DNA from 2 places in the Xanthomonas sp. NCPPB 1132 genome. Region 1 is predicted to be linked to the other one. Evidence: predicted binding sites of a transcription regulator. Region 1 holds the regulator's gene; the other holds the start of a gene.

Region 1 (9,472 bases):
ACCCATTCCCAGGCAGCTGGCGATAAACCAGCTATGAACGGAGACGCCATGGAATCCCACGATCTGCGCAAAGTCGGCCTGAAGGTCACGCACCCCCGGATGCGCATCCTCGAGCTGCTGGAGCAGAAATCGGCGCGGCACCACATGACCGCCGAGGAGATCTACCGGCAGCTGCTGGACCACGGCGACGAGATCGGCCTGGCCACCGTGTACCGCGTGCTGACCCAGTTCGAGGCGGCCGGGCTGGTGCTCAAGCACAACTTCGAGGGCGGCCAGGCGGTGTATGAGCTGGACCGCGGCGGCCACCACGACCACATGGTGGACGTGGACACCGGCAAGATCATCGAGTTCGAAAGCGCGGAGATCGAGGAATTGCAGCGCAAGATCGCCGCCGATCACGGCTACGAGCTGGAAGAGCACTCCCTGGTGCTGTACGTGCGCAGCAAGCGGCCGAGCGGCAAGAAGGGCTGAGGCTTCTCCCTTCTCCCACCGGGAGAAGGTGCCCCGCAGGGGCGGATGAGGGTCCGGGTGTCTCCGCGTTGGATCAGGTCAGCGGGTCGCTCCGCGCCGTACCCTCACCCCAACCCCTCTCCCGACGGGAGAGGGGCTAAGGCTTCTCTCTTCTCCCATCGGGAGAAGGTGCCCCGCAGGGGCGGATGAGGGTGTGGGGTGTCGCCGTGTGGATCACGTCAGCGGGTTGCTCTGCGCCTGACCCTCACCCCAACCCCTCTCCCGGTGGGAGAGGGGCCTTTGATGCTTTCAGTGACCTGCGGCGCCTGGGTGGGGCTGCATTGCCAGGCGCTGGCAGCGCTGCCCGATCGCCAGCCGCTCAGCCCGCGCTGAGCAGCAGGCGCTTGGCCGCGGCGCGGGCTTCCTTGCTGACCTCGACCCCGCCCAGCATCCGCGCCAGTTCTTCCTCGCGCTGGCGTGGGGCCAGCAGTTCCACCGAGCTCTGGGTCATGCCCTCGACCGGCGCCTTACTGACCCGGTAGTGGGCGTGGCCCTGCGCGGCGACCTGCGGCAGGTGGGTCACGCACAGCACCTGGCGCTGCTCGCCGAGCGCGCGCAGTTTCTTGCCGACGATGTCGGCGACGGCGCCGCCAATGCCCGAGTCCACTTCGTCGAAGACCATGGTCGGCACCGCGTCCAGGCCCAGCGCGGCGACCTCGATCGCCAGCGAGATGCGCGACAGTTCGCCGCCGGAAGCCACCTTGCGCAGGGCGCGCGGCGGCTGCCCGGCGTTGGCCGCGACCAGGAACTCGACCCGCTCGGCGCCGGCCGGGTCCGGCCGCTCCGTCTCGTGCGGTTCCAATTGGATCAGGAAGCGGCCGCCGCCCATGCCCAGTTCGCCGATCAACGCGGTGGTGTCGTGCGAGAGCGCCTGCGCACCGCGCTCGCGGGTCGCAGTCAGGGCGGCCGCGGCGTCGCGCCAGGCCTGGGTGGCCTGGGCGATCTCGGCGTCGAGCACGTCCAGCCGCTCGCCGGCGCCGCGCAGGCTCTCCACTTCGGCCAGCAGGGCGTCGCGGTGGCCGGCCAGCGCGTCCACCCCGATCCGGTGCTTGCGTGCCAAGTCGTGCAGGCGGCCGAGCTTGCGTTCCATCTCATCGAACTGCGCCGGGTCGGCATCCAGGTCGTCGCGGACCCGGTCGATCAGCGCCAGCGCTTCCTCCAGCTGGATGCCGGCGCTGTCGATCAGCGCCTGCACCTCGGCCAGGCGCGGGTCGTACTCGCCGACCTTGCCGAGCTCGTGGCGGGTCTGCTGCAGCAGGTCCAGCACCGCCGGCGCCTCGTCGCCGTTGAGCCGCTGCGCCGCGCCCTCGCAGGCGCCGATCAGCGCGGCGGCGTGGGCCTGGCGGCGGTGGTTGACGTCCAGGGCGGCGATCGCCGCCGGGTCCAGGTCCTCGCGCTGCAGTTCGGCCAACTGGTGCTGCAGGAAACCGATGCGGTCGCTGACGTCGCCCTGCGCCAGCAGGGTCTCGCGCTCGCTGAGCAGGCCCTGCCAGCGGGCAGCGGCGGCGCGCACCGCGGCCCGTTCGGCTTCGTTGCGGGCGTAGGCGTCGAGCAGGCCGAGCTGGCTGCCGCGCGAGAGCAGGGCCTGGTGTTCGTGCTGGCCATGGATCTCGACCAGGTGGCCGGCCAGCTCGGCCAGTTGCGACAGGGTCACCGGGCGGCCGTTGATCCAGGCGCGGGAGCCGCCGTCGGCGCGGATCACCCGGCGCAGCTGGCAGTGTTCGTCGTCGTCGAGTTCGTTCTCGCGCAGCCAGGCGCGCGCCTGGGCGGGGGGCACGAACTCGGCCGACAGTTCGGCGCGGTCGGCGCCGTGGCGGACCACGCCGCTGTCGGCGCGCAGCCCGGACAGGAAGCCGAGCGCGTCCACCATCAGCGACTTGCCGGCGCCGGTTTCGCCGGACACCACGGTCATGCCGGGGCCGAATTCCAGTTCGGTGCCGCGTACGACGGCGAAATCCTTGATCGAGAGATGTCTGAGCATGGGGTCTGCATCCGGAGCCGCGCAACGCTAGCATGCGCGGGTAGGTGGGCCAATGACTTGCCAAGCCGGCGTGCAGACATTATCTAAGGACCAGTCTCACGGGTTGATTCCATGCGCGCTTCCCCGGTCCATTCCAGCCTCGATCCGCGTGCCCGGCAGCTGCTGCGCACGCTGATCTCGCGCTATATCCGCGACGGCGAGCCGGTCGGCTCGCAGACCCTGGCCCGGCATGCCGGGCTGGACGTGAGCCCGGCGACGATCCGCAACATCCTGGCCGACCTGGAGGACGCCGGGCTGCTCAGCTCGCCGCACACCTCGGCCGGGCGCGTGCCCACCGCCACCGGCTACCGGGTGTTCGTCGACAGCCTGGTGCAGATGCGTCCGCCGGCCGAAGGCGAGGTGGCACGGCTGCGCGCGGAGATGGCCAATGCCGCCGGCACCCAGGCGCTGCTGGGCAGCGCCTCGGAGCTGCTGTCGGCGATGACCCACTTCGTCGGCGTGGTCAGCGCGCCCAAGCGCGAGCAGTTCGCGTTCCGGCACATCGACTTCTTGCCGCTGGATGCGCGGCGGGTGCTGGCGATCCTGGTGTTCGCCGACAACGAGGTGCAGAACCGGGTCATCGAGCCGCGCAAGGCCTACGAGCCGGCCGAACTGGAGCGCGTGGCCAACTATCTGAACCGGCATTTCGCCGGGCGCGCCCTGGCCGACATCCGCGCCAGCCTGCTGCGCGACCTGCGCCACGCGCGCGACGAGATGGAGCAACTGCTGGCGCACAGCGTCGAACTGGCCGAGCAGGCGCTGGCTCCGGCCGGCGACGACATGGTGCTGGCCGGGCAGACCAAGTTGATGGGCGTGCAGGACCTGTCGGACCTGGAGCGGCTGCGCGAACTGTTCGAGGTCTTCGCCAGCAAGCGCGAGATCCTGCAACTGCTCGAACGCACCATCCGCGCGCCGGGCGTGCGCATCTTCATCGGCGAGGAGACCGGCATGGTGCCGCTGGAGAGCGTGTCGCTGGTGACCGCCCCGTACATGGCCGGGGGCCAGGTGCTGGGCGTGCTGGGCGTGATCGGCCCCAAGCGCATGGACTACGACCGGGTCATCCCCCTGGTCCAGACCGCCGCCGACGTCCTCGGCGCCCGCCTGGACCCATCCCCGCCCGGCGACCGCTGACCCACGCGCACGGGGCGCCCGCAGCGCCCTCCGCCAGCCGACCGTCCCGCCGTACAAGGCGAATCCCCAATCCCGACTCCCCAATCCCTGGATTCACTTGAATCCGCCCGCACCGCCCACATAGGTGGTCCGGTAAGGCGGGACGTACCCCGCCAGGGACCCGGACATGACGCAAGAGCACCCCGAATTCGATTCCGAACACCTGACCGAGGCGCAGCAGCCCTCGACCGATCCGCTGCAGGCGGAGATCGAGACGCTGCGCAGTGAACTGGCCCTGGTCAAGGCCGACGTCCTGCGCGAGCGGGCCGACCTGGAGAACCAGCGCAAGCGCATCGCCCGCGACGTGGAGCAGGCGCGCAAGTTCGCCAACGAGCGCCTGCTCGGCGACCTGTTGCCGGTGTTCGACAGTCTGGATGCGGGGCTGAGCGCCGCCGGCAGCGAGCCCAGCCCGCTGCGCGACGGCCTGGAGCTGACCTACAAGCAGTTGCTCAAGGTCGCCGCCGACAACGGCCTGACCCTGCTCGACCCGACCGGTGAGCCGTTCAACCCCGAGCATCACCAGGCGATCAGCCAGGCCGAGGCCGAGGGCGTCGCCCCGGGGCACGTGATCCAGGTGTTCCAGAAGGGCTACCTGCTCAACGACCGCCTGCTGCGGCCCGCCCTGGTGGTGGTGGCCAAGCACGACTGAGCGCCGGCCGCCGCGCCTGAACCCGGCGCGGCAGCCGTGGAACGCTAATTTGCGGCGATGGCTTGAATGACCCGCAGCCATCCCTATATCCGAACCAGATCCCGGCACTGGCCGGCTACACGACCTTTCAGGAGTCATTGCAATGGGCAAGATCATCGGCATCGACCTGGGCACGACCAACTCGTGCGTGGCGATCATGGACGGCGGCAAGGCCCGCGTCATCGAGAATTCCGAGGGTGACCGCACCACGCCTTCGATCGTCGCCTACACCAAGGACGGCGAAGTGCTGGTGGGCGCCTCGGCCAAGCGCCAGGCCGTCACCAACCCCAAGAACACCTTCTACGCGGTCAAGCGCCTGATCGGCCGCAAGTTCACCGACGCCGAAGTGCAGAAGGACATCGGCCTGGTGCCGTACAGCATCGTCCAGCACGACAACGGCGACGCCTGGGTGGCCACCGCGGACGGGCGCAAGCTGGCCTCGCAGGAAATCTCCGCGCAGGTGCTGGAGAAGATGAAGAAGACCGCCGAGGCGTTCCTGGGCGAGACCGTCACCGAGGCGGTCATCACCGTGCCGGCGTACTTCAACGACAGCCAGCGCCAGGCGACCAAGGACGCCGGCCGCATCGCCGGCCTGGACGTCAAGCGCATCATCAACGAGCCGACTGCGGCTGCGCTGGCCTACGGCCTGGACAAGGGCCAGGGCGGCGACCGCAAGATCGCCGTGTACGACCTGGGCGGCGGCACCTTCGACGTGTCGATCATCGAGATCGCCAACGTCGACGGCGAGAAGCAGTTCGAAGTGCTGGCCACCAACGGCGACACCTTCCTGGGCGGCGAAGACTTCGACAAGCGCGTCATCGACTACCTGGTGGAAGAGTTCAACAAGGACCAGGGCATCGACCTGCGCAAGGATCCGCTGGCGCTGCAGCGCCTGAAGGATGCCGCCGAGCGCGCCAAGATCGAGCTGTCCTCCTCGCAGCAGACCGAAGTCAACCTGCCGTACGTCACTGCCGACGCGTCGGGCCCGAAGCACCTCAACATCAAGCTGACCCGGGCCAAGCTCGAGGCGCTGGTGGAGGACCTGGTCAAGCGCACCATCGATCCGTGCCGCACCGCGCTGAACGACGCCGGCCTGCGCGCCAGCGACATCACCGAGGTGATCCTGGTCGGTGGCCAGACCCGCATGCCGAAGGTGCAGCAGGCGGTGGCCGAGTTCTTCGGCAAGGAGCCGCGCAAGGACGTCAACCCCGACGAGGCCGTGGCGCTGGGCGCGGCGATCCAGGGCGGCGTGCTGGCCGGCGACGTCAAGGACGTGCTGCTGCTCGACGTGACCCCGCTGAGCCTGGGCATCGAGACCCTGGGCGGCGTGTTCACCAAGATCATCGAGAAGAACACCACCATCCCGACCAAGGCCTCGCAGGTGTTCTCCACCGCCGAGGACAACCAGTCGGCGGTGACCGTGCACGTGCTGCAGGGCGAGCGCGAACAGGCCCGCTTCAACAAGTCGCTGGCCAAGTTCGACCTGTCCGGCATCGAGCCGGCGCCGCGCGGCCTGCCGCAGGTGGAGGTGTCCTTCGACATCGACGCCAACGGCATCCTGCACGTGTCGGCCAAGGACAAGAAGACCAACAAGGAACAGAAGGTCGAGATCAAGGCCGGTTCCGGCCTGTCGGACGACGAGATCCAGCGGATGGTCGCCGACGCGGAAGCCAACCGCGAGGAAGACAAGAAGTTCCACGAGCTGGTGCAGGCGCGCAACCAGGCCGACGGCCTGATCCACGCCACCCGCAGCGCGATCACCGAGCACGGCAGCAAGGTCGGCGGCGACGTGATCGGCAAGGTCGAGTCGGCGCTGGCGGACCTGGAAACCGCGATGAAGGGCGACGACAAGGGCCAGATCGAGGCCAAGACCAAGGCGCTGGAAGAGGCCGGTCAGTCGCTGTACGCGGCTGCGGCGGCGGGCGAGCAGCAGCCGGGCGGCAACGCCGGCGGCGCGCATGCGTCCTCGGCCTCGTCCGACGACGTGGTCGACGCCGAGTTCACCGAGGTCAAGGACGACAAGAAGTAAGCCGGGATTGGGGATTCGGGATTGGGGATTCGCGAAGGCCTTGGCCTGTTGGTTCCCACTCCCATCCCTGTCCATCAAGTTTGTAAAAGCGGAAGAGCCGAGGCTCTCCGCTTTTGCATTGAACGAATCCCGACTCCCGACTCCCCAATCCCCGCCCTATGAGCAAACGCGACTATTACGAAGTGCTGGGTGTGGCCCGCACCGCCAGCGACGACGAGCTGAAGAAGGCCTATCGCCGTTGCGCGATGAAGTACCACCCGGACCGCAATCCCGGCGACCACGCCGCCGAGGCCGCGTTCAAGGAATGCAAGGAAGCCTATGAGGTGCTCTCCGACGGCAACCGCCGGCGCATGTACGACGCGCACGGCCACGCCGCGTTCGAGCACGGCATGGGCGGGATGGGCGGCGGCCCTGGCGGCCCGGACATGGGCGATATCTTCGGTGACATCTTCGGCAACATCTTCGGTGGCGCCGGCGGTGGCGGGCGTGCGCCGCGGCGTGGTGCCGACATCGGCTACGTGCTGGAGCTGGACCTGGAAGAAGCGGTGGCCGGCATCGAGCGCCGCATCGAAATCCCGACCCTGAGCGAATGCGAGCACTGCCACGGCAGCGGCTCGGCGGATGGCAAGGTCGAGACCTGCGGTACCTGCCACGGGCGCGGCCAGGTGCGCATCCAGCGCGGCATCTTCGCCATGCAGCAGACCTGCCCGCATTGCGCCGGTCGCGGCCAGATCGTGCAGAACCCGTGCGGCGAGTGCCATGGCGCCGGGCGTGTGGAAGAGACCAAGGTGCTGTCGGTGAAGATCCCCGCCGGCGTCGACAACGGCGACCGCATCCGCCTGTCGGGCGAGGGCGAGGCCGGTCCTGCCGGTACCCCGCCGGGCGATCTGTACGTGGAAGTGCGGGTGCGCGAGCATGCAATCTTCCAGCGCGACGGCGACGACCTGCACTGCGAGGTGCCGATCCGCATCTCGCAGGCGGCGCTGGGCGACACCGTGCGCGTGGCGACCCTGGGCGGCGAGGCGGAGATCCGCATCCCGGCCGAGACCCAGACCGGCAAGCTGTTCCGCCTGCGCGGCAAGGGCGTGCGCTCGGTGCGCAGCCGCAGCGAAGGCGACCTGTACTGCCGCGTGGTGGTGGAGACCCCGATCAACCTCACCGCCGACCAGCGCAAGCTGCTGGAGCAGTTCGAGTCCACCTTCACCGGCGAGGACGCGCGCAAGCATTCGCCGAAGTCGGCGACCTTCATCGATGGGGTGAAGGGGTTCTGGGACCGGATGACGTCGTGAGGCCGGGATGATCAGCCATTCGGCTGCTGAAAAGCCGGGGATTCGGGATTCGGGATTCGGGATGACAGCCTGCGGCTGTTGAAGGCCGGGATTCTGGATTTTCCAAGCGTTCCTGGTCGCTGCCAGGCTTTTGTGGGAGGGGCTTCAGCCCCGACGCTTTACCGTCAAAGCGTCGCGGCTGAAGCCGCTCCTACAGCGGAATGTTGTGCTGGAATGTTTCGGCCGCTGCCTATAGCAGAGGTATCAAGATTCGATTCCGGATGTTCGGCCGTTCTTCCGCATCCGTCCGGACTCCCTGTTGTGTAGGAGCGGCTTCAGCCGCGACGCTTTCTCGTCGGAGCGTCGCAGCTGAGGCCGTTGTTGCTGAAAGCCATGCAACGCGCCGGCACGCGCCCATCAGGGCGTCCTTGCGCCGGCGCTACACTACGGCGATGAACGCTTCCGCCGACAACGCCACCGCACGTCATCTCATCCATGGCCGCCGCCAGCGGCCCGACGGACCGGTGCCGGTCGACGTCATTTCCGTGCAGTCGCAACTCGTCTATGGCCACGCCGGCAACAGTGCCGCTGTGCCGCCGTTGCGCGCGCTGGGCCTGCGCGTGGCCGAGATCCCGACCACCTTGCTGAGCAATGCGCCGTTCTACGCCACGCTGCGCGGCAAGGTGCTGCCGTCGGACTGGTTCGCCGATCTGCTGCTCGGCGCCAGCGAACGCGGCCTGCCGCAGCGTGCGCGCATGCTGGTGTCCGGCTATTTCGGCAGCGTCGGCAATGGCACCGCCTTCGCCGATTGGCTCGACGCGACGCTGCCGCAGTGCCCGACGCTGCGCTACTGCCTGGATCCGGTGATCGGCGATACGCACACCGGTCCCTACGTGGAGCCGGGCCTGGAGGCGATCTTCGCCGAGCGCCTGTTGCCCCACGCGTGGCTGGTGACGCCAAACGCGTTCGAGCTCGGCCGCCTGACCGGCATGCCGGCACTGGCGCAGGACGACGCGATCGCCGCAGCACGCGTGCTGCTGGCGCGCGGACCGGAATGGGTGCTTGCGCACAGCGTCGGCGGCGATGCCGGGCAACTGGTGACGCTGGCGGTGAGTCGCGAGGCGGTCTACCGCTGGTGCTCGCCCTTGCTGCCGGTGGACGTGGCCGGTACGGGCGATGTGTTGATGGCGCTGCTGGTGGCATTCCTGTTGCGTGGCGACAGCTTCGAGGCGGCGATCGGCCGCGCCATCGCCGGCGTGCACGCGGCGCTGGAGGCGACCCTGGCCGCGGACGTGGAAGAACTGGACGTGCTGGCGGCGGCACCGGCTGCGCTGGCCACGCCGCTGCGCTTTACCGCCGAGCGCCTGGCGTGAGCCTGCGCCCGGTCGTCGGCATCGTCGGCAGTGCCGGCGCCTATGGCCGCTGGCTGAGCCGCTTCTTCCGTGAGCGCATGCAGTTGCAGGTGATCGGCCACGATCCGGCCGACCCGCAGTCGCTGGCGCCGGAGGCGCTGCTGCAGCAGGCGCAGGTGCTGATCTTCTCCGCGCCGATCCGGCACACGCCGGCGTTGATCGGCGAGTACGTGCAGCGCGCCGGCGGCCGCGAGCGCGACCAGCTCTGGCTGGACGTCACCTCGGTCAAGGCCGCGCCGGTGGCGGCGATGCTGGCCTCGCAGGCGGAAGTGGCCGGGCTGCATCCGATGACCGCGCCGCCCAAGTCGCCCACGCTCAAGGGCCGCGTGCTGGTGGTGTGCGAGACGCGGGTGGCGCAGTGGCAGCCCTGGCTGC
Region 2 (9,472 bases), 2.0 Mb from region 1:
GCAGCGCCACGCCGTCGCTGGAGAGCCTGCACAACGCCACCGGCGGCCGCTACGCGCACCTGCGCCTGACCCGCCGCGCCGGCGACGCCAAACCGCCGACGGTGCGCGTGCTCGACGTGCGCAAGCGCCCGCTACAGGACGGGCTGTCGCCGGAGGTGCTGGCCGGGATCGGCACGGCACTGGCCGATGGCGGCCAGGTGCTGGTGTTCAAGAACCGCCGCGGCTATGCGCCGGTGCTGCTGTGCCACGACTGCGGCTGGACCGCGCCGTGCCAGCGCTGCAGCACCCCGTTGCACGCCACGCCGATGACCGTGCACGCCGGCGGCCGGCGCCTGCAATGCCACCACTGCGGCGCACGGCAGCCGGCGCCACTGGCCTGCCCGGATTGCGGCAGCCTGGCGCTGCAGCCGCAGGGCATCGGCACCGAACGCCTCGAGGAACGCCTGGTGCAGGCATTCCCGGACGTGCCGGTGCTACGCATCGACCGCAGCACCACCCAACGCCGCGATGCGCTGGAGACGCAGTTGGCCACGCTCGGCACTGCGCCCGGCATCCTGGTCGGCACGCAGATCCTGGCCAAGGGCCACGACCTGCCGCAATTGAGCCGGGTGGTGGTGGTCGGCATCGACGAAGGCCTGTTCTCGGCCGATTTCCGTGCCAGCGAGAAGCTGGCGCAGCAGTTGATCCAGGTCGCCGGCCGCGCCGGCCGCGCGGCACGGCCGGGCGAGGTCTGGCTGCAGACCCACCACCCCGGGCATGCGCTGCTGCAGACCCTGGTGCACGGCGGCTACCACGCCTTCGCCGCGGCGGAACTGGAGCAGCGCGAGGCCGCAGGCTTCCCCCCGTTCGCGCACCTGGCGCTGCTGCGCGCCGAGGCCAAGCAGGTCGAACACGCCAACGCCTTCCTCGCCGCGGTGCGCGCGCTGCTGCCGGCGCAGGACGAGGTGCAGCGCTTCGGTCCGATGCCGGCGCCGATGCCGCGCCGCGCCGGGTTCCAGCGCACCCAGTTGCTGCTGTCGGCGAACACGCGGCGCGCGCTGCATGCCGTGCTGGACGCAGCGGTGCCGGCGATCCACGCGCTGCCACATGCCCGGCGGGTGCGCTGGTCGCTGGATGTGGATCCGCAGGATCTGTACTGAGGCAGGCGCGCGGTGTGCGGCGCAAGTCCTTCAGTACACCACTGGCGTAAATCGCTGGAGCGCCAGCGCGCGTCGAGCCCGCGATGCGCCGGCCTTGCATGAGGCCGCAAATCGTCGGCAACGCACGCAATCCGCTTCCGTAGGAGCGGCTTCAGCCGCGACGGGCATTACCGGTAATGCCTCATCGCGGCTGAAGCCGCTCTTACGCGGCAGTGGCACGCGTCGCCAAGCAGGGCGGCTCTGAAGCTGCTCCAGACGAACGCGCATCCGATCACCGTGGCAAAGCAGACGGCGGCCCTGACGCCCACGCGTTTCGCTTTTCGCTCAGTCCACCAGCCCCAATGCGTCGACCACTTGCGCGCGCAATGCCGTGCTGTCCCCTGCCTCCACGCAGCGCCATGCGCCAGCATCCGGAGACAGGCCGCAGGCGGCGGTGGCGATCACCGGCTTGCCCAGCGCCATGGCCAGCAGCAGCCCACGCGGCTGCTGTTCGATCCACGCAGGCAGCAGCACCAGTGAGGCCGCGTGCACGCCTTCGGCCATCGACGCGACCCGCTGTACCGCGATGCCATTCCAGAAGTCCGGTGCCTCCTGCGCACCGGGCGGCAGCAGCAAAAGCAGCGGCAACCCACGCAACGCTTCGCGCAGTTCGTAGGCGCCTTTGCGCGCCAGCGCCGAGGCGGCCAACAGCACCCGCGGCGCGGTGTCTGCGGAGGCGCCCGCCAGCTCAGCCGCGCCCACCGGCAGGGCGGGTCGTTGCCATTGCAGCGCGAGGCCACGGCTGCCGGCCAGCGCCAGCAATTGGCGGTGCGGAGTGATCCACTGCCGCGCCTGCGCCAGCGCCGCACGCTCGGCCTCGATCAGCGCCGGATCGGCGCGGAAATCGCGCAAGGTGGGACTGTGCGGATGCCGCTGCGCGGCCGCGTCCAGGCGGGCCTGCAGCAGATGCATCGGCAAGGCGGTCATGCACACGTCCCAGCGCCGACCCTGCAGCTCGTCGGCCAGCCACAATTCCGGCAACAGGCCCTGCGGCACCACCAGGTCGACGTCGCGCGCGCCCAGCCGGTGCCGCAGCGCCCGCAGGCGGATGCGCTGCGCGCGCTGGCGCGCCTGCGGCAACGGCATCCCACGCCACAGCCACCAGCGCCGCAGCAACGCCGCGCGCACTGCCGCGACGCTGCGCCGCGGCAATGCCAGCACCCGGTCGCCCGGCTGCTGCCGGCGCCGGCGGTCTTCCGCGAACTCAGGCCAGTCCTCGTCGACCAGCCAGGTGCGGTGCAAGCCCTCCGGCACCGCCGCCACATGCCGATGGCAGGCGCTGCGGCCGCAGCGGGTGCAGTCGTTGGCGGCGCCGACGCCGGCGGCCGCGGTGCGCCGCTGCAGCGGCGGCAACGGCAATGCCGCCGGCGCCGCGGCACCGCCGCGGATGCGCACGTGCAGCGTCTCGCCATCCAGCCACACCTCCAGCCGCCACGGCGCGGCGGCGCGCAGGCGCAGGTCCACGTAGTTCCAGAACACCACCGCGTCGCGGTCGCGCTCGGCCAGGGAGCCGGCAATCACCTGGGTGTGGCGGTGCCGCTCGACGATCTCCAGGCCCTGCCGCAGCGCCGCGTCGTAGATCGCATTGGACATCTGGCACAGGCCGCCGCCGATCGACGGCACCAGGCAGCCCTCGCGCAGTTCGCGGCCGGCGACGAAGCCGCGGCGGCGGGTGGCACGGCCGAGCTGGCGCCAGAAGCTGAAGGTGGCCCCGGCCGGCACCTCCACGCCGTGCAGCGCACGCGCGGCCAGGCGCAGGTTGTGGATCTTGCCAGCCACCAGTTGCGGTGCGGTCTCCTCGCTGTCGGGCCACAGCGCGGTGACCGATTCGGCACAGCTGCCGTCGGCGATCGCCAGGCCGGCGTCGCGGCGATGCCGGCGCGGACCGCCGCGCAGATCGTGCAGTGCGCGGCGCAGTTGCAGCGCGCGGGTCTTGGCCCAGAACAGCAGGCTGCGCCAGCGCGACGGCAGTGGCGCCTGTGGCGGCGCCGACGCGCGCGGCTTCACTGTCGCTGGCATGACCGTGCGTCCTCCCTGTCGCTGACCGCGCTTGGCATCGCGCTACTATACGAGCATGCAGGTCCGGCCCTCGACGATCGCGCAGCGCCCCACTGGCCGCGCGCGTTTCCGTGGATCGGTGCGCCACGCGCGCCCACGACCGTCGCGCCGACACCGGACGCCTCCTTTCCTCTCCCCCTCCTGGAGTCCTGCATGGACAACACACGCGTGCCGCACCTGATCGTGATCGGCGGCGGCTTCGCCGGCTTGTGGGCCACCCGCGCCCTGGCCAGGACGCCGTTGCGCATCACCCTGATCGACCGCCGTAACCATCATCTGTTCCAGCCGCTGCTGTACCAGGTCGCCACCGCCGGCCTGTCGGCGCCGGACATCGCCGCGCCGCTGCGGCAGATCCTGCGCCACCAGGACAACGTCGAAGTACGCCTGGGCGAGGTCGTCGACATCGACAAGCAGACGCGGCAGGTGCGCCTGGCCGACGGCCAGACGCTGGCCTACGACTACCTGCTGGTCGCCACCGGCGCCACCCACGCCTATTTCGGCCACGACGACTGGGCGGCGCATGCGCCGGGCCTGAAGACCCTGGACGACGCGCTGCAACTGCGCCGGCACCTGCTGCTGGCATTCGAGCGCGCCGAAGCGGAAACCGACCCCGCCGCGCGCGCGGCCTGGCTCAGCTTCGCCATCGTCGGCGGCGGCCCCACCGGCGTCGAACTGGCCGGCACCCTGGCCGAGATCGCCCGGCACACGCTGAAGCACGAGTTCCGCCGCATCGACCCGGCCGAGGCGCGGGTGCGGCTGATCGAGGCCGGCCCGCGGGTGCTGTCCTCCTTCCCCGAGCACCTCTCGGCCAAGGCGCAGAAGCAGTTGGAAAAGCTCGGGGTGGAAGTGCTGACCGGCGTGCCGGTCGCCGACATCGACGCCAGCGGATATCGCCTGGGCAGCACCTTCGTGCCGGCGCGCACCGTGGTCTGGGCCGCCGGCGTGGCCGCCTCGCCGCTGGCGAAGACACTGCAGACGCCGCTGGACCGCAGCGGCCGCGTGCAGGTCCAGCCGGACCTGAGCGTGCCGGCCCATCCGGAACTGTTCGTCGCCGGCGACCTGGCCGCGGTGCAGCAGGCCGACGGCCGTCCGGTTCCCGGCGTGGCGCCGGCCGCCAAGCAGATGGGCCGGCACGTCGCCGACACCCTGCGCCGGCGGCTGCGCGGCGATACCGCCAGCGTGCCGTTCCGCTACGCCGACTACGGCAACCTGGCCACCATCGGGCGCATGGCCGCGATCGTGCACCTGGGCCGGCTGCAGCTCTCCGGCGTGCTGGCCTGGTGGTTCTGGCTGGCCGCGCACGTGTTCTTCCTGATCGGCTTCCGCAACCGCGTGGTGGTGCTGCTCAACTGGGCCTGGGCGTACTGGAGCTACCAGCGTGCTGCGCGCATCATCCTCGGCGACCCGCCCGCAGCCGAGGCAACGCAGGCACAGGCCGCGCCATCCAAGGACAGGTGACACTGCAGGGCCGGGCTGCGATCCTAGCCGGCCTTTTTGCTGCAGCGCAGTGCCCGTCTTGGCGACCTTCCTGTTCCTGCTCGACCTGCTGGGCACCTTCGTGTTCGCGATCAGCGGCGCCACCGTCGGCGTGCGCCATCGCCTGGACCTGTTCGGCGTGCTGGTGCTGTCGTGCGCGGCCGCGGTCTCCGGCGGCATCGCCCGCGACGTGCTGATCGGCGCCACCCCGCCGGCAGCGCTGGCCGACGTGCGCTATCTCGGTGTCGCCTGCCTGGCCGGGCTGCTGGCGTTCTACCGCCACCACACGGTCGAGCGCCTGCGCAATCCGGTGCAGATCTTCGATGCGATGGGCCTGGCGCTGTTCGCGGTGTACGGCACCAGCAAGGCGCTGGCGTTCGGCCTGGGCCCGCTGAGCGCAACCCTGCTGGGCATGCTCAGCGGCATCGGCGGCGGCATCGTCCGCGACCTGCTGGTGGCGCGCACGCCGGTGGTACTGCAGGCCGAACTGTACGCGGTGGCGGCCCTGCTCGGCGGCGGCGTGGTCGCCGCGGCGCAGGTGCTGCATCTGCCGCAGCCCTGGGGCCTGGCGGTCGGTGCGGTGCTGTGCTTCGGCCTGCGCTTCATGGCGATCCGCTACGGCTGGCATCTGCCGGTGGCACGACCGCCGGAGTCGTAGCCAATCGAGGGCGCGTCAGCAGTCGCCGATCCGCGAGTGAGCCCAGGCACAAACAGCAAAGGCCCGGCGATGCCGGGCCCTTTCGCGCGTTGCAAGGGATTGCCGCAGGCGACTCAGGCAACGAACAGCGCCTTCATCTTCTTCAGCGCGTTCGCCTCGATCTGGCGGATGCGCTCGGCCGACACGCCATACTCATCGGCCAGTTCCTGCAGGGTGATCTTGCTGTCGGCATCCAGCCAGCGGCGCTTGATGATGTCGCGCGAACGCGCATCCAGTTCCGCCAGACCTTCGCGCAGCAGCTGCAGCTGGTTGTCCTCGCTGTCGGCGCGTTCGTAGGCCTGCGAGGGATCTTCCTCGTTGGCCATCAGGTACGCGGCCGGCGACGGCGGCGCGTGGTCGTCGTCCTCGTCGGACGGCGCATCGAAGCCAATGTCGCGACCGGACAGGCGCGACTCCATCTCCATCACCTCGCGCTCGGACACGTTGAGGTCCTTGGCCACCGCGGTGACCTCGGCCGCGTTCATCCAGCCCAGGCGGGTCTTGGACTTGCGCAGGTTGAAGAACAGCTTGCGCTGCGCCTTGGTCGTGGCGACCTTGACGATGCGCCAGTTCTTCAGGATGTACTCGTGCATCTCGGCACGGATCCAGTGCACCGCGAAGCTGACCAGGCGCACGCCCATGTCCGGGTCGAAGCGCTTGACCGCCTTCATCAGGCCGATGTTGCCTTCCTGGATCAGGTCGCCCAGCGGCAGGCCGTAGCCGTTGTAGCCGCGGGCCACGTGCACCACGAAGCGCAGGTGGGAATGGACCAGTTCGCGGGCCGCATCCAGGTCTTCCTGGTCGCGGTACCGCGCCGCCAGTGCGCGTTCCTCGTCGGACGTCAGCACCGGGATCTGGTGCACGGCGCCGATGTAGGCATCCAGCGAACCGAGCGGACTGGGAATCGGGAGGTTGTTGGCAACCAAAGCGTTGGAGGTAAGAGTCTGGCTCATAGGGCTCATCTTAGCAGTCTACTAATTGGACTGCTGGGTACAGTAAAAAGTTCCTGTGTTCTATTTATGCAACATATGAATCAGGAATGACACTGCAGCACAAGCCACTGAAACAATCTGGAAGCATCGCGGCTTCCATCTTCTGACCACCAAACTACCATCCAGTTCGCGAAAACGGCGTCCACATGCGGTGGACGCCGCGCCCTGTCCAACCGGGGTTCAGGCGCCGCGCAGCGCCGCTTCCAGCTCCGCGCGCGGCGGCAGACTCCAGTCGATGGGGGCGGCGCCCCGGCGCTTCAAGTACTCGTTGGCCGCGGAGAAATGCTTGCAGCCGAGGAAGCCGCGGTGTGCCGACAGTGGCGAGGGGTGCGGCGCCTTCAGCACGCGGTGGCGGCGGGTATCGATGACCTTGCCCTTGGCCTGGGCATAGCTGCCCCAGAGCAGGAACACCAGGCCCTCGCGCTCGCGATTGAGGGTCTCCACGACGTGGTCGGTGAAGCCCTCCCAGCCCTTGCCCTGATGGGCGCCAGCCCGGCTCTCCTCCACCGTCAGCACCGCGTTGAGCAGCAGCACGCCGCGCTGCGCCCACGGCAGCAGGCAGCCGTGGTCCGGCCGGCGGATGCCCAGGTCGTCCTCGATCTCTTTATAGATGTTCAGCAGCGACGGCGGCACCGGCACCCCCGGCAGCACCGAGAAGCACAGCCCGTGCGCCTGGCCGTAGCCGTGGTACGGGTCCTGGCCGAGGATCACCACCTCCACCTTTTCGAACGGGGTGGCGTCGAAGGCGGCGAAGATCTGCCGCCCCGGCGGGAACACCCGCGCGCCGGCGGCCTTGCGCTGGCGCAGGAACGTGGCCAGCTCGCGCATCTCCGGGCGCAGCAGCCAGTCGCCCACCTGCGCCTTCCATGACGGCTCCAGCTGGATCCGGCTTTCGTCTTCGTTGTTGCTCATCGTTTCCAGGTTCGGGACATCGGGGTCAAAAGCTCACGGCGATCTCGTCGAGCCGGGCCAGGCGCAACTGGAACAGCACCTTGGTGACCAGCAGGCGCTCTTCGATCGGCTTCTGCACCAGGTCGTTGGCACCGGCGCGCAGCAGCTCGGACTGGGTGTGCGGGTTGCTGTCGCCGGTCATCACCAGCACCGGCATGCGCCGCTTGCCGTAGGCGAAGTCGACGCGGATGCGCTGGACCACGTCGCGGCCGTTGAGCTCGCCCTTGAGGGTGACGTCGGTCAGCACCAGGTCGATGCGGCGGGTGGTGCGACCCAGCGACTCGGCGGTGAGCAGCGCGAATGCGTCCTCGGCGCTGAGCACGTGCACCACGTGCAGTTGCTGGCGCTCGAGCATGCGCTTGGTCGCCTCGGCCACCACCCGGCTGTCCTCGACATAGAGCACGGTGGCGCCGGCCACCGGCTGCGGCTGCACGTAGCCGCGGATGAAGGTGGCCAGCGCCTCGTGGCCGAGCGCCTTGTCGAAATAGTCGGTGACGTACTCGGTGAAACGGCGTTCGACCAGGTGCTGCTGGGCGTCGCCGGAGACCACGATCACCGGCACGTACGCCTGGCCGGCGGCTTCGCGCACGCTGCGGGCCAGGGTCAGGCCGTCGCCGTCGGGCAGCCCCAGCGAGGTGGTGACCAGGTCGACCGGGCCGGCCTCCAGCGCGGCGCGCGCCTCGGCGATGCTGGCGCAGCCGACCACGGTCACGTCGGGCAGTTCGCGATGCAGCACGTCGGCGATCAGCTTGCGCACCAGCTTCGAGCCATCGACCACCATCACCCGGGGGGCGGCGCTGATCAGATGCTTGAGCTCGTGCCCGGCCATGTGCGCCTCAGGTGTCGGTGGGCCGCGTCTGGCGCAGGAAGTGGCCGGTCACCAGCCAGGCGCCGAGCCAGCCCAGCAGCAGGGTGCCGAGCAGCACGAAGCCGGCGTGCAGCGCATCCAGCCCGTGCAGCACGAAGTGGCTGCCATAGCTGTCGGCCAGTGCCGCCAGCGGCTGGCCAAGGGCCATGCCGGAGGCGGCGAGCAGGCCCAGCGCCAGCACTCCGGCGCCGAAACCGTACCAGGCGCCCAGGTACAGGAACGGGCGGCGGATGAAACCGTCACTGGCGCCGAGCAGCTGCAGCACGCCGATCTCCTCGCGCCGCGACTGGATGTCCAGGCGCACGGTGTTGCCGACCACCAGCACCGCACCGGCGCCGAGCAGCAGCGACAGCACCTGCACCAGGCGTTCGCCAAAATGCAGCCAGCCATCCAGACGCTTGCGCCACAGCGCGTCGTGCTGGACCAGGTCGGCCTGCGGCAGCGCGGTCAGCGCCGTCGCCAGCGGGGTGTCGTCGGCCGCGGCCGGAGTGACGATCAGCAGCGTCGGCAGCGGGTTGTCCTGCAGCGCGTCCAGCGCCTCGCCGAGGCCGGCGCTGTCGCGCAGCTCGGCCATGCCCTCGGCCGGCGTGCGCAGCGTTACCGCGGCCACGTCGCCACGGCCGCGCAGCGTCTGCGCCAGCGCCTGCGCCGCGGCGGCGTCGACGTCGGTCTTCAGGAACACGTTGATGTCGCGCGACTGCTGCACGCTGCCGGCGAACTGCTTGAGGTTGTCCAGGGCGATCGACAGGCCCAGCGGCAGGGTCAGCGCCAGCGCCATCACCGCCATGGTCAGCAGCGTGGCCCACGGCTTGCGCATGGCGCGACCGAGGCTGTAGACGATGCTGTGCAGGTGGTGGTCCCACCACACGCCCAGCCGCGAGGGCGCCGCGGCGCCGGCGTTGCGCGCGCTCATTCGGCCAGGTCCTGCGGCGAGATGTCGTCGATCAGGCGGCCGTGGTCCAGGATCAGCACGCGCTTGCGCATCTGCTTGAGCAGGGCCAGGTCGTGGCTGACCACCAGCACGCTGGTGCCGCGCGCCGGCAGTTCAGCGAACAGCTGCATGATCTCGGCGGCCAGGGTCGGGTCGAGATTGCCGGTGGGTTCGTCGGCGACCAGCAGCCGCGGTTCGCCGACCATCGCCCGGGCAATGCCGACGCGCTGCTGCTCGCCGGCCGACAGCTGCGAGGGCAGCGCCTTCTCGCGGTGGCCCAGGCCCATGCGCTCGAGGACCGAGCGCACGCGCTTGCCGATC

Evidence for each region. Region 1 encodes HrcA, which represses chaperone genes, less so after heat shock. Its sites were predicted from a motif close to TTNGCACTCNNNNNNNNNGAGTGCNAA; they were not measured.
Region 2: the regulator HrcA is predicted to act here: its motif matches at 6,373-6,399, upstream of rpoH (RNA polymerase sigma factor RpoH).

What each region holds. Positions count from the first base shown of each region.
Region 1 covers NZ_CM152819.1:2,308,182-2,317,653, forward strand. Annotated here, with positions in the region: gene fur (ferric iron uptake transcriptional regulator) at 49-471, shown strand; gene recN (DNA repair protein RecN) at 830-2,491, opposite strand; gene hrcA (heat-inducible transcriptional repressor HrcA) at 2,603-3,661, shown strand; gene grpE (nucleotide exchange factor GrpE) at 3,828-4,349, shown strand; gene dnaK (molecular chaperone DnaK) at 4,492-6,417, shown strand; gene dnaJ (molecular chaperone DnaJ) at 6,576-7,706, shown strand; gene pdxY (pyridoxal kinase) at 8,138-9,058, shown strand; gene AC1G9L_RS09835 (prephenate dehydrogenase) at 9,055-9,472, shown strand, end outside.
Region 2 covers NZ_CM152819.1:4,313,846-4,323,317, forward strand. Annotated here, with positions in the region: gene AC1G9L_RS18555 (primosomal protein N') at 1-1,139, shown strand, start outside; gene AC1G9L_RS18560 (VanW family protein) at 1,464-3,197, opposite strand; gene AC1G9L_RS18565 (NAD(P)/FAD-dependent oxidoreductase) at 3,390-4,694, shown strand; gene AC1G9L_RS18570 (trimeric intracellular cation channel family protein) at 4,753-5,370, shown strand; gene rpoH (RNA polymerase sigma factor RpoH) at 5,484-6,362, opposite strand; gene ung (uracil-DNA glycosylase) at 6,582-7,313, opposite strand; gene AC1G9L_RS18585 (response regulator) at 7,339-8,181, opposite strand; gene ftsX (permease-like cell division protein FtsX) at 8,189-9,133, opposite strand; gene ftsE (cell division ATP-binding protein FtsE) at 9,130-9,472, opposite strand, start outside.